DNA from 2 places in the Paenibacillus sp. FSL L8-0708 genome. Region 1 is predicted to be linked to the other one. Evidence: predicted binding sites of a transcription regulator. Region 1 holds the regulator's gene; the other holds the start of a gene.
The links. The regulator CtsR, encoded in region 1, represses protease genes until heat stress. The targets are predictions, from matches to a motif close to ATGGTCAATAAAGGTCAAACA.
Positions count from the first base shown of each region.

Region 2: clpP (ATP-dependent Clp endopeptidase proteolytic subunit ClpP) is a predicted target of CtsR. The motif match lies at 4,009-4,029, and genes of this name have one in related genera.

Region 1 is NZ_JBBPBC010000001.1:7,055,658-7,070,943, forward strand. Features, by position in the region: gene radA (DNA repair protein RadA) at 1-7, opposite strand, end outside; gene clpC (ATP-dependent protease ATP-binding subunit ClpC) at 194-2,662, opposite strand; gene NYE58_RS33280 (protein arginine kinase) at 2,698-3,762, opposite strand; gene NYE58_RS33285 (UvrB/UvrC motif-containing protein) at 3,791-4,315, opposite strand; gene NYE58_RS33290 (CtsR family transcriptional regulator) at 4,346-4,807, opposite strand; gene NYE58_RS33295 (GNAT family N-acetyltransferase) at 5,101-6,273, opposite strand; rRNA gene rrf (5S ribosomal RNA) at 6,695-6,811, opposite strand; rRNA gene NYE58_RS33305 (23S ribosomal RNA) at 6,940-9,865, opposite strand; tRNA gene NYE58_RS33310 (tRNA-Ala) at 10,038-10,113, opposite strand; rRNA gene NYE58_RS33315 (16S ribosomal RNA) at 10,215-11,772, opposite strand; gene NYE58_RS33320 (MFS transporter) at 12,177-13,433, shown strand; gene NYE58_RS33325 (transglycosylase domain-containing protein) at 13,438-15,286, opposite strand, start outside.
Region 2 is NZ_JBBPBC010000001.1:174,029-189,314, reverse strand. Features, by position in the region: gene tpiA (triose-phosphate isomerase) at 1-78, opposite strand, end outside; gene NYE58_RS00930 (phosphoglycerate kinase) at 105-1,286, opposite strand; gene gap (type I glyceraldehyde-3-phosphate dehydrogenase) at 1,403-2,413, opposite strand; gene NYE58_RS00920 (sugar-binding transcriptional regulator) at 2,527-3,579, opposite strand; tRNA gene NYE58_RS00915 (tRNA-Arg) at 3,848-3,922, shown strand; gene clpP (ATP-dependent Clp endopeptidase proteolytic subunit ClpP) at 4,116-4,712, shown strand; gene NYE58_RS00905 (GDSL-type esterase/lipase family protein) at 4,802-5,440, opposite strand; gene NYE58_RS00900 (PdaC/SigV domain-containing protein) at 5,552-6,655, opposite strand; gene NYE58_RS00895 (SIMPL domain-containing protein) at 6,781-7,536, opposite strand; gene NYE58_RS00890 (HPr family phosphocarrier protein) at 7,706-7,975, opposite strand; gene whiA (DNA-binding protein WhiA) at 8,073-9,002, opposite strand; gene NYE58_RS00880 (gluconeogenesis factor YvcK family protein) at 9,048-9,995, opposite strand; gene rapZ (RNase adapter RapZ) at 10,050-10,949, opposite strand; gene NYE58_RS00870 (ROK family glucokinase) at 10,996-11,946, opposite strand; gene NYE58_RS00865 (DUF438 domain-containing protein) at 12,156-13,415, opposite strand; gene NYE58_RS00860 (DUF1858 domain-containing protein) at 13,431-13,655, opposite strand; gene NYE58_RS00855 (UxaA family hydrolase) at 13,863-15,286, opposite strand, start outside.

The DNA of each region.
Region 1 (15,286 bases):
TAGCCATTTGTTCTCCTTACGGTCCGAACTGTTTACAATTCGGATCATTTTCTTCTAATGAAAGTTTACCATTTCTACCCCTTTAACGAAAGGTCATTCGGTATTTGCATTAAATGTATATTTTAAATTGATCTATTTCCAATAAAAAAAGCTTCCGCTCCTCTATAAATAAGGAGCGAAAGCCTTGTTTATTTTATTCGGATTCTACTTCTTTTTCAAGCGCTGGCGCTACTGGAGCGTCCACTTTAGTCACCACAAGTTCTCCGCCGACCTCATCAATATTGAGGGAATCACCCTTTTGGATATTTCCTCTCAACAATTCCTCAGAAAGACGGTCTTCAATATGCTTCTGAATTGCCCGACGCAATGGACGTGCACCGAAGGCTGGGTCATAACCTTCTTTAGCCAAGAAGGCCTTCGCTGCATCCGTGAGTACGAAATCAACATCATATTCACGCAGGCGCTTACGCAGCTCATCAGACATCAACGTAACGATCTCAGCGATATGTTTCTCATCGAGTGAGTGGAAGACGATGATTTCGTCGATCCGGTTCAAGAACTCTGGACGGAAGCTCTTTTTGAGCTCTTCCATAACCTTGCCCTTCATATTGCCGTATTCTGCTCCTGCATCCTGCACAGCCGTGAATCCAAGCGTTGAATTCTTCTTGATTGCCTGTGCGCCTACGTTAGAGGTCAGAATGATAAGTGTATTGCGGAAGTCAACTACCCGGCCTTTGGAGTCGGTAAGGCGACCATCTTCAAGCACTTGCAGCAAAATGTTGAATACTTCCGGATGTGCTTTTTCAATTTCATCAAGCAGTACTACCGAGTATGGTTTACGACGTACCTTCTCTGTTAATTGGCCGCCTTCTTCATAGCCGACATATCCAGGAGGGGCACCAACTAAACGGGACGTGGAGTGCTTCTCCATGTATTCCGACATATCAATACGGATGACCGCATTCTCATCGCCGAACATGGCTTCAGCAAGCGCACGTGCCAACTCAGTTTTACCTACACCCGTAGGACCGAGGAAGATAAAGGAGCCCATTGGACGTTTTGGATCTTTAAGACCCGCACGCGCCCGGCGCAATGCCCGGCTGACAGCCTTAACAGCTTCGTCCTGACCAATCACTCGTTCATGCAGCAGAGCTTCCATGTTAAGCAGACGGTCGGTCTCTTCTTCCTTCAGCTTGCTTACAGGGATTCCCGTCCAGCTTGCAACAACCTGTGCGATATCTTCAGGTGTAACTTCAGAATCGGTACGTCCTTGTTTTTCTTTCCACTGGTTCTTAGTCGTATCAAGCTCTTCACGGATTTTTTGCTCCGTATCACGCAGGGCAGCCGCTTTCTCAAACTCTTGGCTCTGAACAGCAGAATCCTTCTCCTTGCGGATATCATCCAAGCGCATTTCTAGTTCCTTCAGATTTGGCGGGATAGTGTAAGAGTGAAGCCTTACTTTAGACCCTGCTTCATCGATAAGGTCAATGGCTTTATCCGGCAGGAAACGATCCGGAATGTAACGATCAGACAGCTTTACAGCTTCCACGATAGCTTCATCCGTAATTTTCACACGGTGATGTGCTTCATAACGATCGCGAAGTCCAAATAGAATTTGTACCGCTTCTTCTGGAGATGGCTGATCCACCGTAATGGGTTGGAAACGGCGCTCCAAAGCTGCATCTTTTTCAATATATTTACGATATTCATCCAGCGTAGTCGCACCGATGCACTGAAGTTCTCCGCGGGCTAAAGCCGGCTTAAGAATGTTGGAAGCATCAATAGCACCTTCTGCGCCACCAGCACCGATCAGCGTATGAAGCTCATCGATAAAGAGTACGATATTCCCCGCTTGGCGAATCTCATCCATGATTTTCTTGAGGCGGTCTTCAAACTCACCGCGATATTTAGTACCAGCCACTACCGATCCCATATCGAGCGTCATTACGCGTTTGTCGCGCAGTGTTTCTGGAATTTCATTATTAATGATCTTTTGGGCCAAGCCTTCAGCAATAGCTGTTTTACCAACCCCAGGTTCACCTATCAACACCGGGTTGTTCTTCGTCCGGCGGCTCAGCACCTGAATAACACGTTCAATTTCCTTGCTGCGACCGATAACTGGATCCAGGTTGCCATCCTTGGCATAAGCCGTCAAATCGCGTGCTAGACCGTCTAGAGTCGGTGTGCTGACATTAGCAGGTGTTCCGCTATGACTGGATGCAGCCTCGCTGCTTCCCAGAAGCTGAAGCACTTGCTGACGAGCTTTGTTCAAGCTGATGCCTAGGTTATTAAGCACACGAGCCGCGACACCTTCTCCTTCACGAATAAGTCCTAGCAGAATATGCTCAGTGCCGACATACGTATGTCCCAGCTTGCGGGCTTCGTCCATCGACAACTCGATTACTTTTTTGGCGCGAGGAGTATAAGCAATGTTCGTAGGTTGTTCTTGGCCTCTGCCAATCAGTGTCTCCACTTCGTCCTGGATTTTCTCAAGACCCAGACCCAAAGCGATTAATGCTTTAGCAGCAATGCCGTCTCCTTCACGAATAAGTCCTAGCAAAATATGTTCTGTGCCAATATTGTTGTGTCCTAAACGAACAGCTTCTTCCTGCGCTAGCGCTAGCACTTTTTGTGCGCGTTCCGTAAATCTTCCAAACATCATATCTCCTGCACCTCCATGAATAATAAATATCTATATTAATGTTGTGTTCCCAGTGTTTCTCGGAGCAGTTTCGCCCGATACATATCCCGTTCAGTGGCGTTCATCTCGTCACCGAACATTTTTTGCAGAAATCCTGGCTGTGTCTTAACGTTAAGCTCATTAAGCACGGAAATCGAAGGGCCTTCCAGTATACCAAGGTCAACCCCAAGTCTCACATCAGACAGCCGTTGTGCGGATTCTTTAAGCTCCATTAGAGCAGCGTAACACAAAATCCCATAAGATCTTTTCACTCGGTCTGTAATTCTTAAAGCGGAATCTACAAGCAGCCTTTCACGGGCATTTCGTTCATGCTCTATAATCTGGGTGACTACACTGTGAAGGTTCTCGATGATTTCACTTTCTGTTTGACCGAGAGTAATCTGATTGGAAATTTGAAAGATGTTCCCTACTGCTTCGCTGCCCTCACCATAAATTCCTCTTACAGTCAATCCCACTTGGTTCACTGCTGACAATATGCGATTGATCTGTTGGGTCATTACTAGTGCTGGCAAATGCAGCATTACTGAGGCACGCAGCCCTGTACCCACATTGGTGGGACAACTGGTCAAGTATCCTCTTTTATCATCAAAAGCGTAATTCACAGCCGATTCGAAGATATCATCGATGGCTGTCGCACGTTCCCATGCTTCTCTTACCTGAAGACCCGGGAACAGACATTGGATCCGCAGATGGTCTTCTTCGTTAATCATGATGCTGACCGACTCATCTTCATTTAATATCACAGCTGCGCCACGTGAATCATTAGCCAGATTAGGACTGATGAGATGTTTCTCGACCAATACCTTTTTATCCAGTTCATTCACTTCAGCAAGCTTTATCAGTTGAAAAGATCCGAATACGGCAGCAGTTTCCCCATGAAACACAGGGGCCAGCAGCTCTAATACTTCTTCCGATTGCTCTAAGGAAGCAAGCATAGGGAATGGAAGATGCTCTAAATTACGTGCAATACGCATACGGCTGCTAATTACAATCTCGGAGTGACTGCCTCCCGAGCGCATCCAATCACTAAGCGCTTGTTCAGTAAATCGGAGACTTGACATGTCATATCCCCCCTATATATCAAAGACTTTACTCTTGTGCCATTTCTTTTTCAAGTTGGCGAATTTGATCCCGCAGCTCTGCCGCAGTTTCGAATTCCTCCTGTGCGATACTTTGCTGTAATTCCAGCTTCAATTCATCAATTTGCCGCTTGAACACAATTTGTGCTCCAGCACGTTTAGGAATCTTGCCTACATGCGAAGTGCTGCCATGCACCCGTTTAAAGAGCGGGTCCAGTGCACTGTTAAAATATTTATAACAGGAGCTGCAGCCAAAACGACCCAATTTGCTAAACTGCGAGTACGTCATTCCACAATTCTCACATTGCAGACTCTGCGTAGTCTTCGTAGCAGCCGTCTTTTCCTTACCCGCCCCTTCAAGATCAAGCAGACCGGACAGCAAGCTGTGAATGGAGAATCCTCCAGCAGTTCCCGGGATCAGTTCACCCTTCTCCCGCGCACAGCTCTCGCAGATATGAAATTCTGTCTTCTCTCCATTCACGATCTTGGTGAAATGGAGTGTTGCTGGCTTGACGCCACATTCCTGACATTGCATAAGCGAAAGCCCCTCCCTTATGATTGACAATTATTTGCCTAACAAAGAGATTAACATCGCCTTCATAATCTTGGCCCGAATCTCATCCCGATATGGAATCTTAACCGTTAGGCAATCCCGAGAAACAGCAGCGCGCATAAGACACGCCTCACGCTTGCTTAGAAAACCAGCTTCCTCCAGTTGATAAATCAACCCTTCGGCAGCGTTCTGATCTATCCCGCCACCTATAGTATGGTTTAAATGGGCATGCAGTGCCACGTTGGGCGGCAATTCAAAACGTTGAATACGAATATATCCCCCGCCACCACGCTTACTTTCCACCACATAGCCTTTTTCCAGTGTAAAGCGTGTACTAATAACATAATTGATCTGTGACGGTACGCATGAGAACTGGTCCGCCAGGTCATTTCGCTGGATTTCCACCGTACCTTCGGGACTTTCATGCAAAATATTCTTCAGATATTGTTCAATAATATCAGAGATATTGCGCATCACTCATCCTCCAGTGCTCTTTAAAGCTTCATAATATCGCTTGCGCCCGCATCCTTAATGACATTCATTAGTGAACTTCATTCATATAAGTCTGAAGAAAACTTCACAAATTCAGAGGATCGCACTGTATGTCATCAGGTGCGTTGACTTTGACTTTCTTTGACTTTTTAATATTATAACATATTCTGTGCTAATTCCAAGAGGATTCTCTTATTTTTCACTTTTTTCAGCGAATGTATTCGGAAATAAAGAACTCTCCCAGCATCTTTCGAAGGGGAGAGCCTAATTATTTTCTAAAAATGATCAAAAAGTGCAGTTTCAGCTTGCGGTATGATTTCTTCGAGCCATTCCAGAGCCCTCGGATTACCAGTCACACGTCCATAACGAGCCAGCTCTGCCGGGCGTTTATATCCAAACATTAGAATCGTCAGCGTACCAATATCACAGCTTAAGTCAGCTGCATCCCGTTCACCCTCTATACGCAAGAAAGCTGCTGCTCCCTTTTCGGAGACAGTCCATTCCCACAACCCGTCATTCCATGGGGCATATTTATCTTCAATATAGATAACCTGTTTCTTCTGACTGTTGTGACGCTTAAAAGAATAACTCTCCACGAATGCTTTAGCATTAACAATACGCGCCATAAAATAAGGATAATTCTCCTGCTCTATACGCGGATCAGGCAGCAAAAAGGGTAACATATCATCGGATGGCACCAGTTTTAGCGATGCACCGGTCACCATCGAATCGTGATTCGCAAGAAATGTCCACAGCCCCTGCCGGGCCTGTTCGTTCAAAAACACAAATTCATCAATGACCAGCTCTCTATTTTCTATCTTATATAGTACGTATCCTTCAGGTTCCCCAAGCTGTGAATAAAATACCGCAGTCTGACCTTCATCATCCAGAACAGAGCTCTCCCACCAGTCCAAATCACGCTTAAGTGTTCCGTTATATCTAACTGCAAAACGATTGTATAAGTTGTCCAATACTTCGATATCTATAACACCACGTCTTACCTTGCCCTCAACTTCAACCTTCTTGGGGAACCTGGCAACAGGAATGGAGTATTTCTTATATTCACAATAAACTTCCCAACCAAATTTGCGATAAAAGGGGATCAGGAACGGATGCAGAAAAGATAATGTCTGCCCCGCCTCATTCATCGTTTGCAGCGTATGCGCCAGGAGCTTTGCCACATGCCCCTGTCTGCGATTCTCTGGCCATGTCGCTACCCCTGCGAGCCCTCCCATAGGTACTAATCTACCTTGTATGTACACTTCGAACGGAAGAAGAGTAAGTTTAGCTTCCAAAGTACCTTCTTCAAAAGCACCCCATACGCGTTCTGCTTTAAATCTTTCCTTAGCATTCGCCCTTTTCTCACTGGGCAGCTTGTATTGAAAAGCATATTCAGATAAATCCATGCTTAGATCAAACTCTTCTGAGTGCAACTGTCTGATATCCACAAAACTCACCTCATCATTTATGAATTTACTTTTATGGTTAGTATAACAAGAGAGTTTATTGTGTGCGAATTATAAGGATATTTTTCGAACTTTTTTTAGTTATCCACAGCCTTAGGCAGTTTTAAAAATAGTCTTGTAATCTTGTTCTATTCAAGTTAAAATAATTATCCACTTATTAATCCCTCTATCCACATAAATATGACTATATCCACAGCAACCCGTGTATTACTTAGGTTTTCTGTTGACAGATCTACATAAATATGTACTTAATCCACACCATTTGGTGATTTTTTGCCTTTTAATCATCTATCCACATGTGCGTAAGTTTTCTGCAAATTCCAATGAATTATCCACAAGTTTTCCACAATCTATAATAGACGCAAAAAAGCCACTGTCGAGTTATCAACAGTGGTCTATTTGTGCTTGGCAACGTCCTACTCTCCCAGGACCCTTCGGTCCAAGTACCATCGGCGCTGGAGGGCTTAACGGTCGTGTTCGGGATGGGTACGCGTGGAACCCCTCCGCTATCGCCACCAAACATGCATCTGTGAAACAGACGCTGCCGCGTGAAATTCGGTTCATCACCAGAAGTGACAATGAATTTCTAAGCGTGTTACAGGCTTGATGCCTGAAAACTGAATCCGAAACGAATCTGCATTCTACATATAGGATAAGCCCTCGACCGATTAGTATTGGTCAGCTCCATGCATTGCTGCACTTCCACCTCCAACCTATCTACCTCGTCGTCTTCAAGGGGTCTTACTAATTGGGAAATCTCATCTTGAGGGGGGCTTCACGCTTAGATGCTTTCAGCGCTTATCCCGTCCGTACGTAGCTACCCAGCCATGCTCCTGGCGGAACAACTGGTGCACCAGCGGTACGTCCATCCCGGTCCTCTCGTACTAAGGACAGCTCCTCTCAAATTTCCTGCGCCCACGACAGATAGGGACCGAACTGTCTCACGACGTTCTGAACCCAGCTCGCGTACCGCTTTAATGGGCGAACAGCCCAACCCTTGGGACCTACTTCAGCCCCAGGATGCGATGAGCCGACATCGAGGTGCCAAACCTCCCCGTCGATGTGGACTCTTGGGGGAGATAAGCCTGTTATCCCCAGGGTAGCTTTTATCCGTTGAGCGATGGCCCTTCCATGCGGTACCACCGGATCACTAAGTCCGACTTTCGTCCCTGCTCGACTTGTAGGTCTCGCAGTCAAGCTCCCTTATGCCTTTGCACTCTGCGAATGATTTCCAACCATTCTGAGGGAACCTTGGAACGCCTCCGTTACTCTTTAGGAGGCGACCGCCCCAGTCAAACTGCCCGCCTGACACGGTCCCCGTACCCGGTAAGGGCACTAGGTTAGAACCTAGATACGATCAGGGTGGTATCCCAACGGCGCCTCCACCGAAGCTTGCGCTCCGATTTCTACGGCTCCCACCTATCCTGTACAGATCGTACCCAAATTCAATATCAAGCTGCAGTAAAGCTCCATGGGGTCTTTCCGTCTTGTCGCGGGTAACCTGCATCTTCACAGGTATTAAAATTTCACCGGATCTCTCGTTGAGACAGCGCCCAAGTCGTTACGCCATTCGTGCGGGTCAGAATTTACCTGACAAGGAATTTCGCTACCTTAGGACCGTTATAGTTACGGCCGCCGTTTACTGGGGCTTCGGTTCATAGCTTCGGGTTACCCCTAACCACTCCCCTTAACCTTCCAGCACCGGGCAGGCGTCAGCCCGTATACTTCGCCTTGCGGCTTCGCACAGACCTGTGTTTTTGCTAAACAGTCGCTTGGGCCTTTTCACTGCGGCCCCCTCGTGCTATTCACACTACCGGGGCACCCCTTCTCCCGAAGTTACGGGGTCATTTTGCCGAGTTCCTTAACGAGAGTTCTTCCGCGCGCCTTAGAATTCTCTTCTCGCCTACCTGTGTCGGTTTGCGGTACGGGCACCTTCTCCTGGCTAGAGGCTTTTCTTGGCAGTGTGAGATCATGACCTTCGCTACTACAATTTTCGCTCCCCATCACAGCCCAGCCTTAACGATGTGCGGATTTGCCTACACATCAGCCTCACTGCTTAGACGGACATCCATCAGTCCGCGTCACTACCCTCCTGCGTCACCCCATCGCTCATAGCGGATTACGGTGGTACAGTAATTTCAAACTGTTGTCCTTCGACTACGCCTTTCGGCCTCGCCTTAGGTCCCGACTTACCCTGAGCGGACGAGCCTTCCTCAGGAAACCTTGGGCTTTCGGCGGATCAGATTCTCACTGATCTTTTCGTTACTCATACCGGCATTCTCACTTGTGTAGTGTCCAGCGCTCTTTTCAGTACACCTTCAACCCCTACACAACGCTCCCCTACCCCAGATGCAAAGCATCTAGCCATAGCTTCGGTGGTGTGTTTAGCCCCGTTACATTTTCGGCGCAGAGTCACTCGACCAGTGAGCTATTACGCACTCTTTCAATGGTGGCTGCTTCTAAGCCAACATCCTGGTTGTCTGTGCAACTCCACATCCTTTCCCACTTAACACACACTTGGGGACCTTAGCTGATGGTCTGGGCTGTTTCCCTTTTGACAATGGATCTTAGCACTCACTGTCTGACTCCCGGCAATAAGTATATGGCATTCGGAGTTTGACTGAGCTTGGTAATCCTTGCGGACCCCGCACCCAATCAGTGCTCTACCTCCACTACTCTTATACCGAGGCTAGCCCTAAAGCTATTTCGGGGAGAACCAGCTATCTCCGAGTTCGATTGGAATTTCTCCGCTACCCCCACCTCATCCCCGCACTTTTCAACGTACGTGGGTTCGGGCCTCCAGTGCGTGTTACCGCACCTTCACCCTGGACAGGGGTAGATCACACGGTTTCGGGTCTACGTCCACATACTAATTCGCCCTATTCAGACTCGCTTTCGCTGCGGCTCCACCTTCTCGGCTTAACCTTGCATGTTAAACGTAACTCGCCGGTTCATTCTACAAAAGGCACGCCATCACCCATTAATAGGGCTCTGACTTTTTGTAAGCACACGGTTTCAGGTTCTATTTCACTCCCCTTCCGGGGTGCTTTTCACCTTTCCCTCACGGTACTGTTTCACTATCGGTCGCCAGGTAGTATTTAGCCTTAGCAGATGGTCCTGCTGGATTCATACGGGGTTTCACGTGCCCCGCACTACTCGGGATCCGTCTCGGAGAGAATACAGTTTAGGTTACAGGGCTTTTACCTCTATCGCGGGCCTTTCCAGACCTCTTCACCTACCATATTCCTTTGTAACTCCATGTGAGACGTCCCACAACCCCTAAGAGCAAGCTCTTAGGTTTAGGCTGTTCCGCGTTCGCTCGCCGCTACTGACGGAATCACTATTGTTTTCTCTTCCTCAGGGTACTTAGATGTTTCAGTTCCCCTGGTCTGCCTCTACATTTCCTATGTATTCAGAAATGAGTAACTGCGAATTACCACAGCTGGGTTTCCCCATTCGGACACCCCCGGATCAAAGCTTGCTTACAGCTCCCCGAGGCAGTTTCGTTGTTCGCCACGTCCTTCGTCGGCTCCTGGCGCCTAGGCATCCTCCGTGTGCTCTTATTAGCTTAACCTTGATTTTTCCGCAGGAAAATATCATACGATGACATTCTCTTTGGAATCATCTCACTAATAACATTTACTTGTTTACACAAGTTGCTAAAAGATGTTCTAAAACGCAAATTCGTTTCGGTATCCAGTTTTCAAGGATCAAGTGTATAGACATAACAAATAGATGAAGTTTGTTGGTGGAGCCAAGCGGGATCGAACCGCTGACCTCCTGCTTGCAAGGCAGGCGCTCTCCCAGCTGAGCTATGGCCCCGCAAATTCCATCAAAACCGAACAAATGGATACACGTTAATTGGTTGTGGAAGTTAAACTTCCGATTTGAATGTTCTCATTGCAGAGAACGATTCTCCATAGAAAGGAGGTGATCCAGCCGCACCTTCCGATACGGCTACCTTGTTACGACTTCACCCCAATCATCTACCCCACCTTCGGCGGCTGGCTCCCTTGCGGGTTACCCCACCGACTTCGGGTGTTGTAAACTCTCGTGGTGTGACGGGCGGTGTGTACAAGACCCGGGAACGTATTCACCGCGGCATGCTGATCCGCGATTACTAGCAATTCCGACTTCATGCAGGCGAGTTGCAGCCTGCAATCCGAACTGAGACCGGCTTTGATGGGATTGGCTCCACCTCGCGGCTTCGCTTCCCGTTGTACCGGCCATTGTAGTACGTGTGTAGCCCAGGTCATAAGGGGCATGATGATTTGACGTCATCCCCACCTTCCTCCGGTTTGTCACCGGCAGTCACTCTAGAGTGCCCAGCTTAACCTGCTGGCAACTAAAGTTAAGGGTTGCGCTCGTTGCGGGACTTAACCCAACATCTCACGACACGAGCTGACGACAACCATGCACCACCTGTCTCCTCTGTCCCGAAGGCCGCCACTATCTCTAGTGGATTCAGAGGGATGTCAAGACCTGGTAAGGTTCTTCGCGTTGCTTCGAATTAAACCACATACTCCACTGCTTGTGCGGGTCCCCGTCAATTCCTTTGAGTTTCAGTCTTGCGACCGTACTCCCCAGGCGGAGTGCTTACTGTGTTAACTTCGGCACCAAGGGTATCGAAACCCCTAACACCTAGCACTCATCGTTTACGGCGTGGACTACCAGGGTATCTAATCCTGTTTGCTCCCCACGCTTTCGCGCCTCAGCGTCAGTTACAGCCCAGAAAGTCGCCTTCGCCACTGGTGTTCCTCCACATATCTACGCATTTCACCGCTACACGTGGAATTCCACTTTCCTCTTCTGTACTCAAGCCACCCAGTTTCCAGTGCGACCTCAGGTTGAGCCCAAGGTTTAAACACCAGACTTAAATAGCCGCCTGCGCGCGCTTTACGCCCAATAATTCCGGACAACGCTTGCCCCCTACGTATTACCGCGGCTGCTGGCACGTAGTTAGCCGGGGCTTTCTTCTCAGGTACCGTCACTCCGGTAGCAGTTACTCTACCGGACGTTCTTCCCTGGCAACAGAGCTTTACGATCCGAAAACCTTCATCACTCACGCGGCGTTGCTCCGTCAGGCTTTCGCCCATTGCGGAAGATTCCCTACTGCTGCCTCCCGTAGGAGTCTGGGCCGTGTCTCAGTCCCAGTGTGGCCGTTCACCCTCTCAGGTCGGCTACGCATCGTCGCCTTGGTGGGCCGTTACCCCACCAACTAGCTAATGCGCCGCAGGCCCATCCCTCAGTGACAGATTGCTCCGTCTTTCATTCTTCTCTCAGGAGAAAAAAGAAATTATCCGGTATTAGCTACCGTTTCCGGTAGTTATCCCAGTCTGAAGGGCAGGTTGCCTACGTGTTACTCACCCGTCCGCCGCTAAGTCATTTTGAAAGCAAGCTTTCAAAATGACTCCGCTCGACTTGCATGTATTAGGCACGCCGCCAGCGTTCGTCCTGAGCCAGGATCAAACTCTCCAATTAGTATTGAAAAGAGCGATATGCTCATTTTGAAACTGACGATTCATTAATTGAATCCTTTTAAAAATTAACGTGTTCCATTTGTTCAGTTTTCAAAGAACTTGCTCCTAGCATTTCGACATTCAATGTCTCTTGCACAGGAATTAGAGTATATCATGTTTGTTTCTATCTTGTCAACTTATTTCTTCAACGCTTGTGTTTCGTATGTGCGATGCGTCGTAAGCACAAGAGATAATATACCATGCTGTCATTGAGTTTGCAAGCTTTTTTTGAAATAAAAAAATCATTCGTATAAATAACTTCAATACAATACAAATTGATACCATTCATCCATTATTTGTGGCTAAATAGAATTTATCGTATTCGCCAATCTTACCTTCTAACTATCAGTACAGAGAGGAGTCAAAATGAAAACCAAACCTACAGACGCTGCGTCCACGGTAGACAGCAAGGACAAGGAGCAGCGTAATCTGCAGCAGGCAACGATTTATAAAATTTTGTTAGCTGTCAGTTTTGTTCATTTATTTAATGATTCTATACAGGCAGTCATTCCAGCAATCTTCCCTATTCTCAAAGATAATCTACTGCTCTCTTTCGCCCAGATTGGATGGATCTCATTCGCTTTAAATATGACGTCATCCGTAATCCAACCCGTCATTGGATATGCTGCAGACCGTAAACCCCGTCCTATATTATTACCACTGGGTATGTGCAGCACATTTTTAGGTGTACTTCTATTGGCTTATGCCAATAGCTATTTTCTGGTCTTATTCTCGGTTATCCTGATCGGATTCGGTTCAGCCACCTTCCACCCAGAGGGTATGCGTGTTGCTCATATGGCGGCAGGTCAGCGAAAGGGATTGTCGCAATCTATTTTTCAAGTGGGCGGCAATGCTGGACAGTCCCTGGGTCCAATGCTTACGAAATGGGTGTTCATCCCCTTTGGCCAGATTGGTGCCCTAGGCTTCACGATCGTCGCGGCTGCCGGAATCGCTGTTCAGACCTATGTAGCTCGCTGGTATAGAGAAATGCTAGATGCCGGTTATACCTTTTATAAAAAATCAACAGCACGGGCAATCGACCCCGCCCGCCGAAAAAGTATACGAACAGCAACGATTATTCTTGTATTCCTAGTCTTTGTTAGGTCTTGGTATGGCGCTTCTATCGGCAGTTACTACGCCTTCTATCTAATGGACAAATATCAAATGACGCTGGATAAAGCCCAAATCTATATTTTTATGTATTTGGCTGCTGGCGCAGTGGGTACATTTTTTGGAGGTCCGCTGGCTGACCGTTTTGGACGGCGTAATCTCATCTTACTATCAATGGTAGGAACCGTTCCCTTTGCACTTGCTCTACCCTTTGTAGGTCCATTATGGGCGGCTGTATTGCTGCTGATTGGCGGTTTCATCCTTCTGTCCAGCTTCTCTGTTACCGTCATTTATGCTCAAATGCTATATCCGGGCAACATTGGCACAGTTTCAGGTCTGATCACGGGACTTGCTTTTGGACTCGGCGGGATCGGCTCATTAGTCCTCGGCAACCTCATTGATAGTATCGGGATTGCTAAAGTTTTCATCGCTTGCGGCTTCCTCCCGCTGCTTGGGTTTCTTGCCTTGCTGCTTCCTAGAGATGAGAAATTAGAAGAATGGGCGGCGCAATAACTTCTCAATGATCACTTAAGGCTTTACTCATTACTGTAGAAAATAGAGCCGCAGCCTTCCCGCTGCCTTCAGTCATGTAATTATCCTGATTCGTACGATCAAAACCCATCCATACCGCAGCTGTCCACTCCGAAGTATAGCCTACAAACCAAAGATCCCGATTAGCTTTCTTGCTCACGCCAGCCAAGTCCAATTGGGTCGTACCGGTCTTTCCCGCTACTGGTCTGTTCATCTGCGCTTTTTTCCCTGTTCCTTCATTAACAACATTGCGTAACATAGCCGTCATCGCTTCTGCGGTACGCGGCGAGATTACCTGACGTGATTCAGAGGGATGAGTATACAAGACCTTCCCTTTTGAATCCGTTATGGAGCGCACCATATGAGCCGCATTAAATTCTCCTCCACTAGCAAAGACACTGTAGGCCTGGGCCATTTTTAGTGGAGAAACCCCATTATGAAGCCCCCCCAAAGCTATTGATAAATGATTGTCCTCCTCCGTCAGTACAATTCCTAATTTGGCGGCAAATTGCCGCGCAGAAGAGATTCCAACCTGCTTCAATACCCATACGGCTGGTGCATTGATGGATTTTTGCAAAGCTGTGTTCATTGTGACCTGACCTTGGTATATACCGTTCAAGTTCTCAGGCTTGTAGCTGCCATAAGCAACTTTACGGTCGGACAGCATACTATTCGGGTTGAATTTCCCGCTCTCCAGTGCAGGTCCATAATCAATGATCGGCTTAAAGCTGGAACCCGGCTGACGTGCATCAATAATAGCTCTGTTCAAATTGCCCTCGTTTTGATCTCGCCCACCAATCATTGCCACTACTTCTCCTGTACGATGATCCATTATGGTCATAGCTGCTTCTACCTGCTGATCTTTTCCGTCAGGTGGAAATGAAGCCTCTTTGAGAACGGCCTGCTCAAGTGCCTGCTGTGCTTTGATGTTCAAACCTGTAACTATAGTGTAGCCGCCTGTACGAAGCTCCTCTACGGATTTCCCTGTGATCTGAGCCGCTTCCTTAAGGGCGGCATCCACATAGTACACTCCGGCAACCCCATTTTCGACCGCAGCTGGAGGCTGATATTGTTTACTCATAGCTTCCTGCATTTGCTCATACGTGATTAGTCGCTGATTGAACATCATCTTTAGCACTAGATTTCTTCTCGTTTTGGATAATGCACTATTGTCTACCGGGTTATAAATAGAGGGGCCTTTAGGGATTCCCGCCAGAGTGGCTATTTGCCAGATCTCCAATTTTTTCAGATCAGACACGCCGAAGTAACGCTTCGCTGCCGCTTTTACTCCATATTGTCCCCGCCCCATATAAATCTGATTGAGGTACAGCTGCAAAATCTCACGTTTCGTCAGTTGCTGCTCCAAGGCAAAAGCAATAGAGGTTTCATTTAACTTACGCAGCATATTCTTATCTCTGTTCAAATAAAGATTGCGAGCAAGCTGTTGAGTAATACTACTGCCACCTTCTGATAAACTCATGTCCAAGATATTTTTTAAGAAAGCGCGTGATATCCCTTTATAATCGACTCCTTGATGGCTATAAAAACGGCGGTCTTCTACTGTTAAAAAGGTATCTATTAATAAAGCCGGCATCTCCTCAAGCTCTGCTGTAAGCCTATAACCCGAGCTCGGTAGCGGAGTCATTCGTATAACTGTTCCATCTGAAGCTGTGATGAGGCTTGATTCTGGCAATTGCAGCCTATCCTCATGCCGGTTAAGTACAATCCCCCCATACTGGTATACATAGAACAAAATCAAAAGCGCCAATACCGTACTAATAACACTCACATCAAATAATAGGTACCCTACTCGCAATATCCGGGTGCGTGCATTC
Region 2 (15,286 bases), 6.9 Mb from region 1:
AATTTCAGCAATAAAGCTTTCTGCTTCAGGAACTGTTTTGAACATTTTCCAGTTACCTGCAATAATAGGTGTTCTCATGACTTATGTTGCCTCCTTCTTAGGTCTTACTTATCGTTCAGTGCTTCTACGCCAGGAAGCGCCTTGCCTTCCATGAACTCAAGGGATGCACCGCCACCAGTGGAGATATGATCCATTTGATCAGCCAGGTGGAATTTCTCTGCTGCTGCTGCGGAATCTCCGCCACCAATAACAGTGTAACCTTCAGTAGTTGCACAAGCTTTTGCTACTGCAAGTGTACCTTCAGCGAATTTATCGATTTCGAATACGCCCATAGGTCCATTCCAGACAACCAGCTTGGAGTTCTTGATAATATCGGCATAAAGTTCACGAGTCTTAGGTCCGATATCAAGTCCTTCCCAACCTTCTGGGATTTCATTGTAATCAACGATCTTAGTGTTAGCGTCAGCACCAAATTTATCAGCAACAACAACATCAACAGGAAGCATGAAGTTTTTACCAAGTGCTTTTGCTTTTTCGATGAATCCAAGAGCAACGTCAAGTTTGTCGTTGTCTACTAGTGATTTACCGATTTCAAAGCCTTGTGCTTTAGTGAATGTATAAGACAATCCACCGCCGATCAGGACGTTATCAGCCAAAGACAACAAGTTATCAATAACATCAATCTTGTCTTTAACTTTCGAACCACCGATGATCGCAGTGAAAGGACGTTCTGGGTTAGAAAGAGCTTTACCAAGAACGGACAATTCTTTCTCCATCAAAAGACCGGATACAGCTGGTAAGAAATGAGCGATACCTTCTGTCGATGCATGTGCACGGTGAGCCGCACCAAACGCATCATTAACAAACAAATCAGCCAATTCAGCGAATTGTTTAGCCAGTTCAGGATCGTTTTTCTCTTCACCTGGGTAGAAGCGAACATTCTCAAGTACAAGTACGTCGCCTTCGCCTAGCTCAGCGATTTTTGCTTTTACAGCTTCGCCAATTGCTTCGTCAGCTTTAGCTACTGGTTTGCCAAGGAGCTCGGACAGACGTTCAGCAGCAGTAGTCAAACGCATGGAATCTACGAATTCGCCTTTAGGACGACCCATATGACTCGCAAGAATGATCTTTGCACCGTTCCCGATCAAATATTTAATGGTTGGAAGTGTTTCGCGAATACGAGTATCATCAGTAATTTTACCGTCTTCTACAGGTACGTTGAAATCCACGCGTACAAATACGCGCTTACCCTTTACTTCTACATCACGGACGCTTTTTTTGTTCATGATTAATTCCTCCACACCCAAAATTGTTTCTAGCAGGAAACAAGAAATACATTTAGAAAGAGCGGAAACAAGGAATTTCTGTTTCCGCTCTATAGATGTTGCTTATATCAAGTCAATTACTTAGCGATTTTAGCGAATTTCTCCAAAGTACGAACCAATTGTGCAGTGTAGGACATTTCATTGTCATACCAAGCAACAGTTTTAACCAGTTGTTTGTCGCCAACAGTCAATACTTTAGTTTGTGTAGCATCGAACAGGGATCCGAAAGTCATACCTTTGATGTCGGAAGATACGATTTCATCTTCAGTGTAACCATAAGTGTCTGGATCGGAAGCTGCTTTCATTGCTGCGTTGATTTCTTCAACAGTAACGCTCTTATCAAGAACAGTTACAAGTTCAGTCAGGGAACCAGTTGCAACTGGAACACGTTGAGCTGCACCATCCAATTTACCTTTAAGTTCTGGAATAACCAGACCGATTGCTTTAGCAGCACCAGTAGTGTTAGGAATGATGTTCTCAGCTGCTGCACGAGCGCGTCTGAAGTCACCTTTAGCATGTGGAGCATCCAAAGTGTTTTGGTCGCCAGTGTAAGCATGAATTGTAGTCATCAAGCCTTCAACGATACCGAACTTGTCGTTCAGTACTTTTGCCATTGGAGCTAGGCAGTTAGTTGTGCAAGATGCGCCGGAAATAACAGTCTCAGTACCATCAAGAATGTCATCGTTAACGTTGTAAACGACAGTTTTCATGTCGCCAGTAGCTGGAGCGGAGATAACTACTTTCTTAGCTCCACCTTTCAAGTGTTTTTCAGCTGCTTCTTTAGTTGTGAAGAAACCTGTGCACTCAAGTACGATATCAACGCCTAGGTCGCCCCATGGCAATTCTTCAGGGTTGCGGTTAGCAAGAACCTTAACTTCTTTACCATTGACTTTGAAGAAGCCATCATGCACTTCAACATCACCTTGGAATTTACCTTGAGTTGTATCATATTTAAGCAAATGAGCAAGCATCTTAGCGTCAGTCAAGTCGTTGATTGCTACCACTTCGATACCTTCTACATTTTGAATACGGCGGAAAGCAAGGCGTCCAATACGTCCAAAACCGTTAATTCCAACTTTTACACTCATTGAATAGTTCCTCCTAGAATTCGTTTTATTTATTCAAAACAGACGGTGAGGTCTGTCATGACAACAATGTTAAGTATGATGCAAGAAGTATGTTATTGCCTGCAATCTAAAAACTACGAAGATAGCTGTAGTTGATTGTCAATTTCCTTGCCTATTTCTACTGCAGCAGCCTCGTCCGTGACGAGAATATTCTCCTGCCCGAAACGCAGCATGGCATGAATGGCTTTGGCCTTGGGTTTGCCTCCTGCAATACCGATGACTTTCTCTGTCCGAATAATATCTTCTAGACGTAGACCCATCGTAAGCATGGTATGGACAACCTGACCCTCTTCATTGAAATAATAGCCAAAAGATTCGGCCACTGCCCCTTCACCCTGGATTTCCGAGACTGTAGCCTCGTCCAGTTTGCGGCGGCGGGTCATTTCAATGGCATCCCCAATCCCATGTACAATAATACGCGAACTACGGATGGTTTGTACAATCTCTCCAATATTAGAGTCAAGTGCCAGCGATTGGTATGCATCCCCGCTAAGCAAATCAGGGACATGCAACAACCGGTAGTTGGCTCCAACCCGCTTTGCCATGGTTGAGGCAATCGTGTTGGCTTGAATCTCCATACTCTCTCCTAATCCTCCACGCGCCGGAACAAACCAAGCGTTCTTATAGGAAAGGGACAACGGCGGTGCCAGTTGATCAGCCATATCGGCAAGCGTCGATCCACCTGTGACGGCAACTGTATCATCTGCGCGAAGTATACTCAGCAGCGCTTTCGCACCCGCTCGGCCAAGCTCTCGTTTGGTGAACGGCGATGACTCACAATCACCCGGTACTACAATAACTTTATCCAGACCATACGTTGCTCGAATTTTCTCTTCCAGCTCATCCAGACCAAATAGGCTCTTAACAACCGGCTCTAGCAAATCAAGCAGTCTACGTCCAGCAGCGCTAATGCGCATGCCAACACTCTCGATCTCAATAAGCCCTTGCGATTTCAGAAGATCCGTCTCGGCACGCAGTACCCGCTCAGTCATATCTAGCGAAGCGGCTAGCGTTCTGCGCCCAATAATATCGGACAGCATGATCTGATGAAGAATCGTGTACCGTCTCTTAAGGGTTTCCATGAGATCAGGCAGAAGCTGCTTTTGGATATCTAATAAATTACGCATACTTTCACTCCTGCAACTTCGTCTTCCTCTATTCCCTTGTTCATGGTCTCAAAACGTCCCGGGTAAACTTTTTAAGTCCCACCCATATTCTAACCAAATATTGCTCGAAGCGCAAGTCTTCCGAGAGTAGAATTCTCAAGCGCTTGTCTTCTTATACATTAATAAGGTCAGAAAAAGATATAGCGCCAGATGCCTGTCCCTAGAGCGCTTGTCCAGTATTAATATTACATTGCAATTGTGTAAAAATTGTATTATAATCATTTTTGTTGCGCCCGTGGTCCAATGGATATGACGTAGGCCTCCGAAGCCTGAGATCCAAGTTCGATTCTTGGCGGGCGCGCCATTAATTTCATTTTTGCACATAATTTAGTAGTGCCTATACTACTACTTAACCAAAGAGCCGCTTGTCGGCTCTTTTTTTTGAATATAAGTTTGACTTTCTTTGACTTTTTGTTTGAATTTGTTTATCATGTGGGTAATACGGCAAGAGTAAAAATGAATACATTTAAAGAACCAATATCAAGGAGGTTTTCCACGTGAGTTATATTCCTATGGTAGTAGAACAGAGCAACCGCGGCGAGCGCGCTTATGACATCTATTCCCGCCTGCTGAAGGACCGCATCATTTTCCTTGGAACGGAGGTTAATGACGTGGTAGCCAATTCTATCATCGCACAAATGCTGTTCTTAGCTGCCGAAGATCCTGACAAGGACATTCACCTCTACGTGAATAGTCCAGGCGGTTCCATTACTGCAGGTATGGCTATTTTTGATACAATGCAGTACATTAAACCAGACGTTTCCACCATTTGTGTGGGTATGGCAGCTTCCATGGGAGCTTTCCTGCTAAACGCTGGCGCCAAAGGCAAACGCTTCGCACTGCCTAACAGCGAGATTATGATCCACCAGCCTCTGGGTGGTGCTCAAGGTCAAGCAACGGACATTGAAATCCGTGCCCGCCGCATCCTCAAATTGCGCGATAAGCTGAACCGTATTCTAGCAGAACGTACGGGTCAACCTCTAGAACGTATTGAGAAGGATACAGATCGCGACTACTTCATGACTGCTGCAGACGCGGCTGAATACGGTATCGTAGATAAAGTAATCGAGAAGACATTGCCTAGCGGTGTGTAAGCTATAAAGTAAAAATATAAAGAGGCTGTGCTCTATCCGTTATGGTTAGAGCACAGCCTCTTTATATTTTATAGAAGACCTAAATCCAATTAAGCCAGCCCGCCATAACCTAGCGCATCCAGCTTCTCGGCAATTACGCGATAACCCCGGCCATTCGGATGCAAATGATCAATGGATAACAGCCCTCTCTCATTTCCTGCGAACTCACTGTAAATCGAAGCAAATCCACATACTCGGCTGCTGTACTGTGCTGCGTATTGATTAAACTGCCTGACCCACTCTGTCGCACCAACCACCTGAGGATAGGGGTTATATAATCCCACAATTCTAATGATAAAAGGTCTACGCGTCCTCGCCTTCAATTGTATAAGGATATTCATAATTGCAGAGAAATTTTGTTTGCATTCCTGAAGCGATCTGCGCAGTTCTGCGGATAAGTTGCCTTGCTGTCTTGCTGCTGATTTGGCCGCGTGAATCAAATCATTACCACCGATAGACACAGTGATGATATCGGCTACTCGAACGGCCTCACGCATCATGGAATTTCCGCGCAGCCGCTGCTCCAGCTCTGAAGTAGTCATTCCGTTCACGCCTAAATTCGTAGAGGCTACAGTAGTCCGCAGTCTCCCTTCTGCCATTCTACGGTACACCGGTACAAAACCGTTACCTGGCAGAGCACCAAATCCAGTCGTCAAGGAATCGCCAATTGCAGTATATTGGTAGCCCATAGCTCTCCCCCGTTCATAAACTAGTTACTCCCTTTAGCATATGAACAAGAGACAACTCTGGTAAGGGGGAGATGTCTTGTGCCGACATTAGCGGAGACGACGCATTTCCATTTATTTCATGCCAGCAAACGGGCTACTGCCATCCGGCAAAAGCTCTTTGAAACTAAAAGTATACTCAGGGAAGCCTGCAGCATACGCTGTGTACTCATATAATTGGAAGAACAGAACAACCTTGTCGTCCTTCAGATAGAAATATTTCTCCGTATTCAATCCGTTGAATCCTCCCAAATAACTATCCTCTGCCTTCAGCAGCTTGCTCAGCTTTGCATTCAGCTGTTTTTTGTAGTTTGGATTAGCTCCAAACAGGTCGCCCAACAGTAGACGTTTACCATCCTTAAGCGAGAAGGTGAAGGCTTCACGGTTAGTCATTCCATGGGCGCCGCCCGTATCACTATACTGATGCATCACTATGCTGATCACACCATTCTGATTGTAGGTCACTACATAACCTGAATCATAGGTGTATTTGGGCTCTGCTCCATCTCGATCGGAGATATCCTGTTCTGCACCCGCCGCGAATTTCATAACACTTTCCTTCAAAGTATTATTAATAGCTTGTTGCGCACTGGAGTTGCCCAATCCACTGATCTTCGGATAATCAAGCTGAATAAAAGCTTCTGCCCGATCTTTAGCATAAGTTTCCGTGGTTACCGTCAGCGCGTTCTGCGGTCTGTTCACCACATTCAGCCTACTGGCGGCCCGACTCCAATCTACCTTATAACCCATATAATCATTTAACAATCCTGATGGAACATAGAGGCGATTATTAATTAACTTCCCTTCATACTCTCGAATGAAATAGTTGTTCACCCACACAGAAGTACCGTAGCTGGATAACATCAACTTGGCCTTGGCCGATCCTTTTCCAATCATGTACGCATTTTCCTTCTTATCATACACAAGCGGTAATCCCAACACACCTCGCATAAAAGTTAGGGGAATCCAGGCCTGTCCTTCCTTCAAAATACCTTCCTGCAACGAATTTATCCCGTTTGCCTTTAAAACGATACGCGATTCAATAGTTTTATTCTCCGTTTTACTAGCTGCTGCATAACCCGTTTCGCTGGGCAGCAGACCTCCACCAAACAATAAACCTGCTGACATCAGACCTATGCCCCATTTGCGTGCTGATTCTTTTGAAATAATATTCATCATCTTATTTTTCCTCTCCTTTCCAATTTATTAAACAGAATCGTAGAGAACTTACACAAAAAAAGAGGCCCCCCCACTATTACTAGTGGAAGATCACCTCTCCTCTCTGCATTCACCTTGTTCTGATACTATTTCAATTCATACATTACGCTCAGCTGAGTTGTAACTTTAACTACTCCGGGTTGCACGGATGTACTTGCACCAGCATCTGCTGCAGCCATATTCATTTTTAGATTCTGTTCAAAATAAACCGGAGTGATATCGCCATCATTTTGGCTGACCGTGATCACTTGACCCAAGCTGCGTTTAGCTGCCTTAGCAATAGCCCCTGCTTTAACATCTGCATTCGCCATCGCTTTTTCAATCACCTGAGCTTCAAATGCAGAAGTATCTTCCACAGAAAAACGTGCATTTCCGATATTATTCGCCCCTGCCGCAGATGCAGCGTCCAGCAATTCACCAACCTTGGTCAGATCTCTATAAGACACTAACAGCGTATGATTGGCGTTGTACCCCTTCACTTGCTGTCCTTCTTTTTCGCTGTAACTATAATTGGGTTGCACATAAAACTGCGTGCTTTGAATATCTTTATCTGCAATTTTCCAAGTATTCTTCAGTAAAGTCATAATCTTCTGAATTTTAGCGGCATTGGTCTTCTGCGCTTCTTGCGCAGTTGTGGCCGTAGTATCCACACCGATGGACAAGTATACGATATCCGGCTTGAGGGACAATTCGCCTTTACCTACTACACTAACGACATTTTTCTGCACTTCATCTGCGTAAGCCTTTGCAGGACCTTGGAAAACACCACTCATGCTGATCCCTCCAATTAACAAACTCCCTACAATCATCACTGAACCAATTTTCTTCAATAAACCTTTCATATTTGCCAGCCCCTTTCATTTCTTGTGATTTGTTATTATCCTCTAGACGAGTCATTTTGGTAAATGTTGCACGTTCTCCATCTATTTTTTGGTATTAAAAAAAGCCCCGAAGGGCTTTTGGTCATGCGATAAATAAAGTCTTCCTAGCAGAAACGATGTTGTCTTCCTATTATTGGTTCTCAAGCTCTTCTTTGCTGACCAGACTTGTCAAAGCGTTTACAGCTTGATCGGCATCCGCACCGTCCGCGCTAATGTAAATCTCCGTGCCGGAACTGATAGCGAGGCTCATAATCCCCATAATACTTTTAGCATTTACTTTTTTATCATCTTTTTCCACGAAAATCTCCGACGAAAACTTGTTAGCTTCTTGCACAAACAATGCTGCCGGTCGGGCATGAAGCCCTGTCTTCAACCGAACAACTACCGGGTGCTTTGTCATGAAACGCTTACCCCCTAATTGAGTTCTCCCCAAAAGTTTCACATTAATTTTATATTATTATATCATTATAACGTAAACCACACTAGAAAAAAAGTAATTAGCCGCCTCGAACCTTGTCCGCCAGCTCATCAATCTTACGAAGCCGATGATTTACTCCCGACTTACTGACTGTACCTTTGAGCATTTCACCAACCTCCTTGAGGTTGATATCTGGATGCGCCATTCGAATTTCTGCTACTTCACGCAGTTTATCCGGCAAATTCTCCAGTCCCATTTCTCGCTGCAACAGCTTGATATTTTCAATCTGCCGCACCGCAGCACTTATAGTTTTGTTGAGATTTGCGGTCTCGCAGTTCACGATCCGATTCACGGAATTACGCATATCGCGCATAATTCTTACATCCTCAAATTTGAACAGCGCCTGATGCGCTCCAATCAAACTTAAGAATTCAATAATCTTCTCGCCTTCTTTAATGTAAAGAATGAACCCTTTTTTACGTTCAATACAGCGTGCGTTTAGGTGGAATTCCCCAGCCAGATCCACTAATGCTTTACAATGTTCCTCATACATCGAGGAAATCTCCAAATGGTAGGAGGAGCCTTCCGGATTATTAACCGATCCGCCAGCCAGAAAGGCACCGCGCAAATAAGCACGCTTGCAGCAGTTATTCCCAACAATCTCATCATCAATACCATCGGTAAAAATAAATCCTTCCGACACAATTCTAAGATCCTTTAGGATCTCTTGTACACGGTTTGGGATTCTGACGATATAGACGTTATTTTTCTTCAAACGCATTTTTTTACGCACGAGTAGCTCAATATGGACCTGGTAATATTTCTTAAGTAAAGAATATACCCGCCTTGCAATCGCGGCGTTCTCCGTCGAAATGTCGAGAATAACCTTTTTGCTTGAAAGCTGCACAGATCCATTCATACGGATAAGCGCTGACATTTCCGCCTTCTCGCAGCAGGGTTCACTCTCCACCATCGTCAGCTCTTTTTTGGTAAGGGCCGCAAAAGACAAGGGTCTCACCTCTTTCTTGATAAGTACTTCGTTCTCATCTATAAGTTATACCCTAGGGTTTCTGTTTATCCAATCCTGCACAAGCTGATAAATGTGATGGCTAAGCTTATCGGTATCATGTCTCAAATAAGTTCGGAATAAAACCAGTTTATCGGCTATAACCTTGTATCCATTGCCATCCAGCGCTTCTTTATCAAGCTGCACCGGGCGCGCGCCCTTCTCGGCGTACTTCGTCTGGACCTGTTCCGGAATCTCACCGTCATTAACAATAACATAATCGAATAAATCGATCCCGATATGATCATATACAGCTTGAAGATGATCGCTGACGGTATAGTTATCCGTTTCACCCGGCTGAGTCATTACGTTGCAGACGAAAATTTTGATAGCATTCGAAGATACAACCGCTTCTGCCAGTTTCGGAACAAGCAGGTTGGGAAGAATGCTCGTATACAGACTGCCAGGACCCAGCAGGATCGCATCTGCATTCCGAATCGCCTCAAGCGCTTCGGGCAACGGTTCTACATCTGGCGGCTCCAAGGACACTCGTCTGATGATCCCGCCAGCTTCAGGGATTTTGGACTCCCCCGTGATAATCGTGCCGTCCGACATTTCTGCATGCAGGATTACAGCCTCACCGGCCGCAGGCAATACCCGGCCGCGAACAGCGAATAATCGACTGAGCTCCCGTACAGCTGTAACGAAATCGCCGGATATATCCGTGAGCGCAGCAAGAATCAAGTTGCCGAGACTATGACCAGCTAGTCCCTCACCCGTGTTGAAACGGTATCTCATAATCTCTGCCATGAGCGGCTCAACATCAGCCATAGCTGTCAATACGTTGCGGATGTCCCCAGGAGGAGGCATTTGCAGTTCACTGCGCAAAATACCTGAGCTTCCCCCATCATCGGCAACGGTAACAATAGCAGTAATATCTAATGGCTTCTCTTTTAAACCACGAAGCATAACAGATAACCCCGTGCCACCGCCCATAACGACGATACGTGGACGCTGTCTTTGTTCTTCAGCCACTATGACCCCTTCTCTCTAGTGCCGATCACGCTCGGAATCCCGATGACTAACGGTTACGGATTCCGTCTCGCTAACGCCCAGCATTTTACCCAAATACTCAGATATGGCTACGGAACGGTGTTTACCTCCCGTACAGCCAATGCCAATGATAATCTGGGACTTACCTTCCTTGCGATATTGCGGAATTAGAAAATGAAGCATATCGAGCAGTTTGGTCAGGAACACCTGTGTTTCAGGCCACTTCATTACATAATCGTAGACTTCACTGTCCTGGCCGGTTTTAGGCCGCAGATGGTCCACATAATGTGGGTTAGGCAAGAAGCGGACATCAAAGACAAGATCTGCATCAATAGGGATACCGTACTTAAATCCGAAGGATGTAATATTGACGGAAAGCGTACTTTTTCCTAGATGCGAAAACCGTGAAACGATCTTCTCCTTAAGCTGCACGGGCTTCATACTGCTGGTATCTAAACATAACGTAGCTGAATTTTTCAATTCTTCAAGCATTTTACGTTCTAGCTTGATACCATCAAGCGGCAGCCCCTTAGGTGCTAATGGATGATGACGTCGACTTTCCTTGTAACGCTGAACAAGTACTGAATCTGTAGCATCCAAAAACAAGATCTCACAGCCAATGGTTGACTCATCCTTGATATAGGCAAGAGACTCAGACAAAGCAGTGAAGAATTCTCGACCACGCAGGTCAATTACAAGGGCTACCTTGGCAATCTTACCCTTCGACTGTTCAATTAGCTCTGCGAACTTGGGAATCAGCACCGGTGGTAAATTATCGACACAGAAGAACCCTAGGTCTTCCAGACTCTGTACAGCAATTGTCTTCCCCGCACCTGACATTCCCGTAATAATAATCAGGGTGGCTCCAGCCGTTGGGGTATTGTCCAATTCGGTCATAAAAGCGTCCCCTCCCTAGATTTAGTATATGAATACTTCCCGTCTTTTAAGAACGCAGCAAAAGGCCGGCAGCCCCAACAATACCTGCGTCATTACCAAGCTCAGCTGGAATAATCGAAACACCAGTTTGAAGCGGAGCCGGTGTCAATTTCGCAAACACACGACGAACCTCATCAAATAGAATATCTCCAGCCTTAGACACACCGCCGCCAACGATAAATACTTCAGGGTTAAGCACAGCCGCAACAGAAGCCATGGATTTACCCAGATAGTACGCTGCACGATTCACTATACGGATAGCTACTTCATCGCCAGCCTTAGCCGCATCAAAGACTTCTTTCGCAGCAATCTTCTCTACCATAGAGAGGGAAGTACGATCGCCACGAGCTACTGCATCATTAGCCATGCGGATAATACCTGTGGCGGAGGAAACGGTTTCCAGACAGCCCATGTTGCCACAGCCGCATTGAATAGCTTCCAGATCCGGCACTACTGTGATATGACCAAGCTCACCAGCTAATCCCGCAAAGCCTTGATAAATCTTTCCATTAATAATAATTCCGCCACCGACACCTGTTCCAAGCGTATAGCAGACACAGTTATCAACGCCACGTCCCGCACCACTCCAAGCTTCGCCCAGTGCAGCCACATTCGCATCATTGTCTATTTTGACAGGCTTGTTCCAACGATCTTCCAAAATGGAACGGATCGGCACATCTCTAAATCCTATGTTAGGCGCAAGGATGATGATTCCTTCACGAATATTTGTGAACCCGGCTACACCCGCTCCTACACCTGCAAGCTGATCCCAAGAGTACGGGGAATCCTCCACAATTTGGCGTACATACTTCTCGATATTATCGATAACAGTATCGACACCCTCTGCAGTTCCTGTAGGTCCCTCATAAGTATGTAGCAGGGTACCTTCAGCATTACAGATTCCAACCTTAATTGCAGTTCCACCCAAATCCACGCCAACGTAGATATTCTCAGACATGTAACAAGCCACCTTTTTTTATACTAAAATAGTTAATCCTAAGTACCAACTATAATAGAAGCCCTCTCTGTGGTCAAGGAAAGACAACACACCCGGGAATTCCTTATTTTAAGAGTATACTCTATTATATTCTAAAAAGACCCCCTTACGCCTAAGTAAGAGAGTCTTGTACCTATATTATTATCTGGAAAATAACCCAACGCACCGATTTATTCTGATAAAATGCGCTTTTGGCCCTCTAATGCTCGGATTGGAGCGATATTCTGTGTGAACTCTAGCGTGCCCATATATTGGCCTGACTCGTCTCGTACAGCGAAGTAACGGATGTAGATAAACTTATCCTTGATATTGATCCAGAAGTCCTCAGCATCCTTACGGCCTGCCTTAAAGTCTTCCAAAAGCTTCTCTACCACATGAACACTTTGCGGGGGATGACAGTTCTGTACTGTACGGCCGATAACCGCTTTAGTTCGGGCAAAGATACGTTCCTTCCCGTGTGAAAAATATCGGACAACATCATTCTCATCAATGAAGGTTAGATCTACAGGAAGATGGTTGAGTACGGTCTCCAGCTGATGCAGTGACAACAACCCTGTCTCAAAACGGATAAACCCGCCTTGCGGCGTAGCTCCTTCTGTTTCTTCCAGCACTGCGCCGTCCGGCTCAGCGGCCCGCTCAGGGATCCACTCCTGCTCCGGTGCGGTTAGGCAGAACCCGATCTCATCACTCTCCCGGGCGATTTTGACCCATTCATCTTCCGTCAGTTTGTCCAGGGCCATGGGCAATAGAATATTTTCTTCCTTAAAGATCATTTCATTAACTTCCTTGATGATCTCCTCAAGCTGAATGCCTATTTCTGTTGCGTTTCCGCTATAAGTGCTGAGCGCAGCTTTTGCCTCTTTAATCATACGGCGGATATTATCATCCACTCCCCACATTACCTTGGTTGGGCCATAAATGCCGTATTTTTCGAGGTATGGGAACAGCAGATTTTCTTTTCGGCTATAGTGTTTATCAAGATCCAGCAGCAAGCTAAGATCCTCCAACAATTTGAAGATCAGTTCCTCACTATCATTCTTTTGAAACTTTGTTGCGTGCAGATCCATGCGGAAGTTAACAAGTTTTTCGATCTCACGGTTCTCCAATTTGAAGGTGTGTACTGGATGGCCTGGCTGCTCCTCGGGCTGGGACGAGCGGTGAATTTGCTCAATAGAGCCTTTAAAAATGGCTGTATGCACCGAACAAAGACGTTGGACCTCGGATACCGGAATTCCTTCTTCGGTCATTAATGAATGCTCCATCGCGGAAATCTCCGCTACGGTAACATCACCCACAGCTTCGGCGAACCGCGCCTTAACCTCTTCTACACTTTTCCCTGCATGCAGCTCTTTAATAATCTCCTTAAGCATAGCCTGGCGACGAGTCTGTTCAGGCACATCAACTTCACGGTTGTTAATCAGTTCGCTCATATTAACACTCCTTTATTAAATAATCCCGAAACCATGACGTTCAAAAGTTAGCTTCACGTGCTCGAGTTCCATTTTCTTCAGCTTAATTCCTTTGGATAAGGTCATGAAACGGCCAGCGGTCTGCAGCATGCCAGGCTTGGCAATATCCTTAAAGCCCAGCTCTACCATAATCTCGATGACCTCCGGATGCCGTGATACCATCTCGAATATAGATTCATCCAAACTCAGCACTTTTTCCATCTGACTCTTCTCCTTCATGTGAGAACTATTCTCAATAAAAGATTAGCACAGGCCGTACAGGACCATTGTGATTGCAATCACTAATTCAAAAGAATGCAATTATCGTTCTTTTTAAGACGGATTATGTCTCCTGTGAACCTAAAAAAACTGCCCCCTACGCTTAAAAAGCATAAGAGACAGCCTGATTTGTCATTAATTAATGATTTATTATAGCGTTACTCCTGTTTTGAATATGGAGATCTCACGGAAATTATTCTTTTCATTATTAACCCATTCACCGCTGGCCACCGCAATAATATAGTTTATGAAGCTGCGCAGGACCTCATCTGGAGAACCATCTTCCACCAACACACCTGCATTAAAATCGATCCAATGACGTTTGCCTTCATACAATGGGGTATTGGTAGATACCTTCATCGTTGGCACGAATGTACCAAATGGTGTTCCCCGCCCGGTCGTAAAGATCACCAATTGGCAGCCAGCAGCAGCCAGTGCAGAGGAAGCCACAAGATCATTGCCAGGTGCGTTAAGGAGATTTAAGCCTTTATTAGTGATAAGCTCCCCGTACTTGAGGACATCCATAACTGTAGCGTTCCCCGATTTTTGAGTACAACCCAATGATTTATCCTCAAGCGTAGTAATTCCTCCGGCTTTATTCCCTGGAGAAGGATTTTCATATACCGGCTGTTTATAGTCCATAAAATACTGCTTAAAGTCATTAATGAGATCGACAATTTTGTTGAAAATAGTTTCGTCCGCAGCACGTTCCATTAGAATTTTTTCGGCACCAAACATTTCAGGCACTTCTGTCAGTACAGTGGTCCCGCCTTGAGCAGCCATATAATCAGACAGACGTCCAAGGAGCGGATTCGCAGTAATACCGGATAACCCGTCGGAGCCTCCACATTTCAGACCGATCTTCAGCTCGGAGAGTGATACCTCTTCCCGTTGATCACCTTGTACATTATTGTAGATTTCCTTCAGCAGCTTCACGCCTTCTTCAATCTCATTCCCAACCTCCTGGGAGACAAGGAAACGCACACGATCCTCATCATAGCTGCCCAGCATGTCTTTAAAAATATGCAAATTGTTATTCTCACAGCCCAATCCGAGCACAAGCACGCCGCCCGCATTCGGGTGTTTAACCGCGTTAGCCAGAATCGTACGTGTATTGTCATGATCATCGCCCAGCTGGGAGCAACCGTAGTTATGCTTAAGCACGAGCACGTTATCGAAAGGTGCGATATCTCCAACCTCTGCTTTGAAAATATTGATGATCTGCTCCGCCACTCCATTCACACAACCAACAGTAGGGACGATCCACAGCTCATTGCGGATACCTACAGATCCATCAAAGCGGCGATACCCCTTAAAGGTCAAATTCTCCGCTGCAAAAGGATTCGGCGTCAGCTTCTGCTCAAAGGTATATTCCTCTACCCCTGTTAGGTTTGTCTTAGTGTTATGGGTATGCACCCACTGCCCCGGCGCGATAGACGCTATAGCATGACCAATGGGGTAACCATATTTCAATACGTTTTCACCTTCGCTAATGCTGGATAGTGCAATTTTATGGCCTCTAGCGATATCTTCAGTAATTTTAATCTCTTTTGAACCAATCACAATGGTGTCGC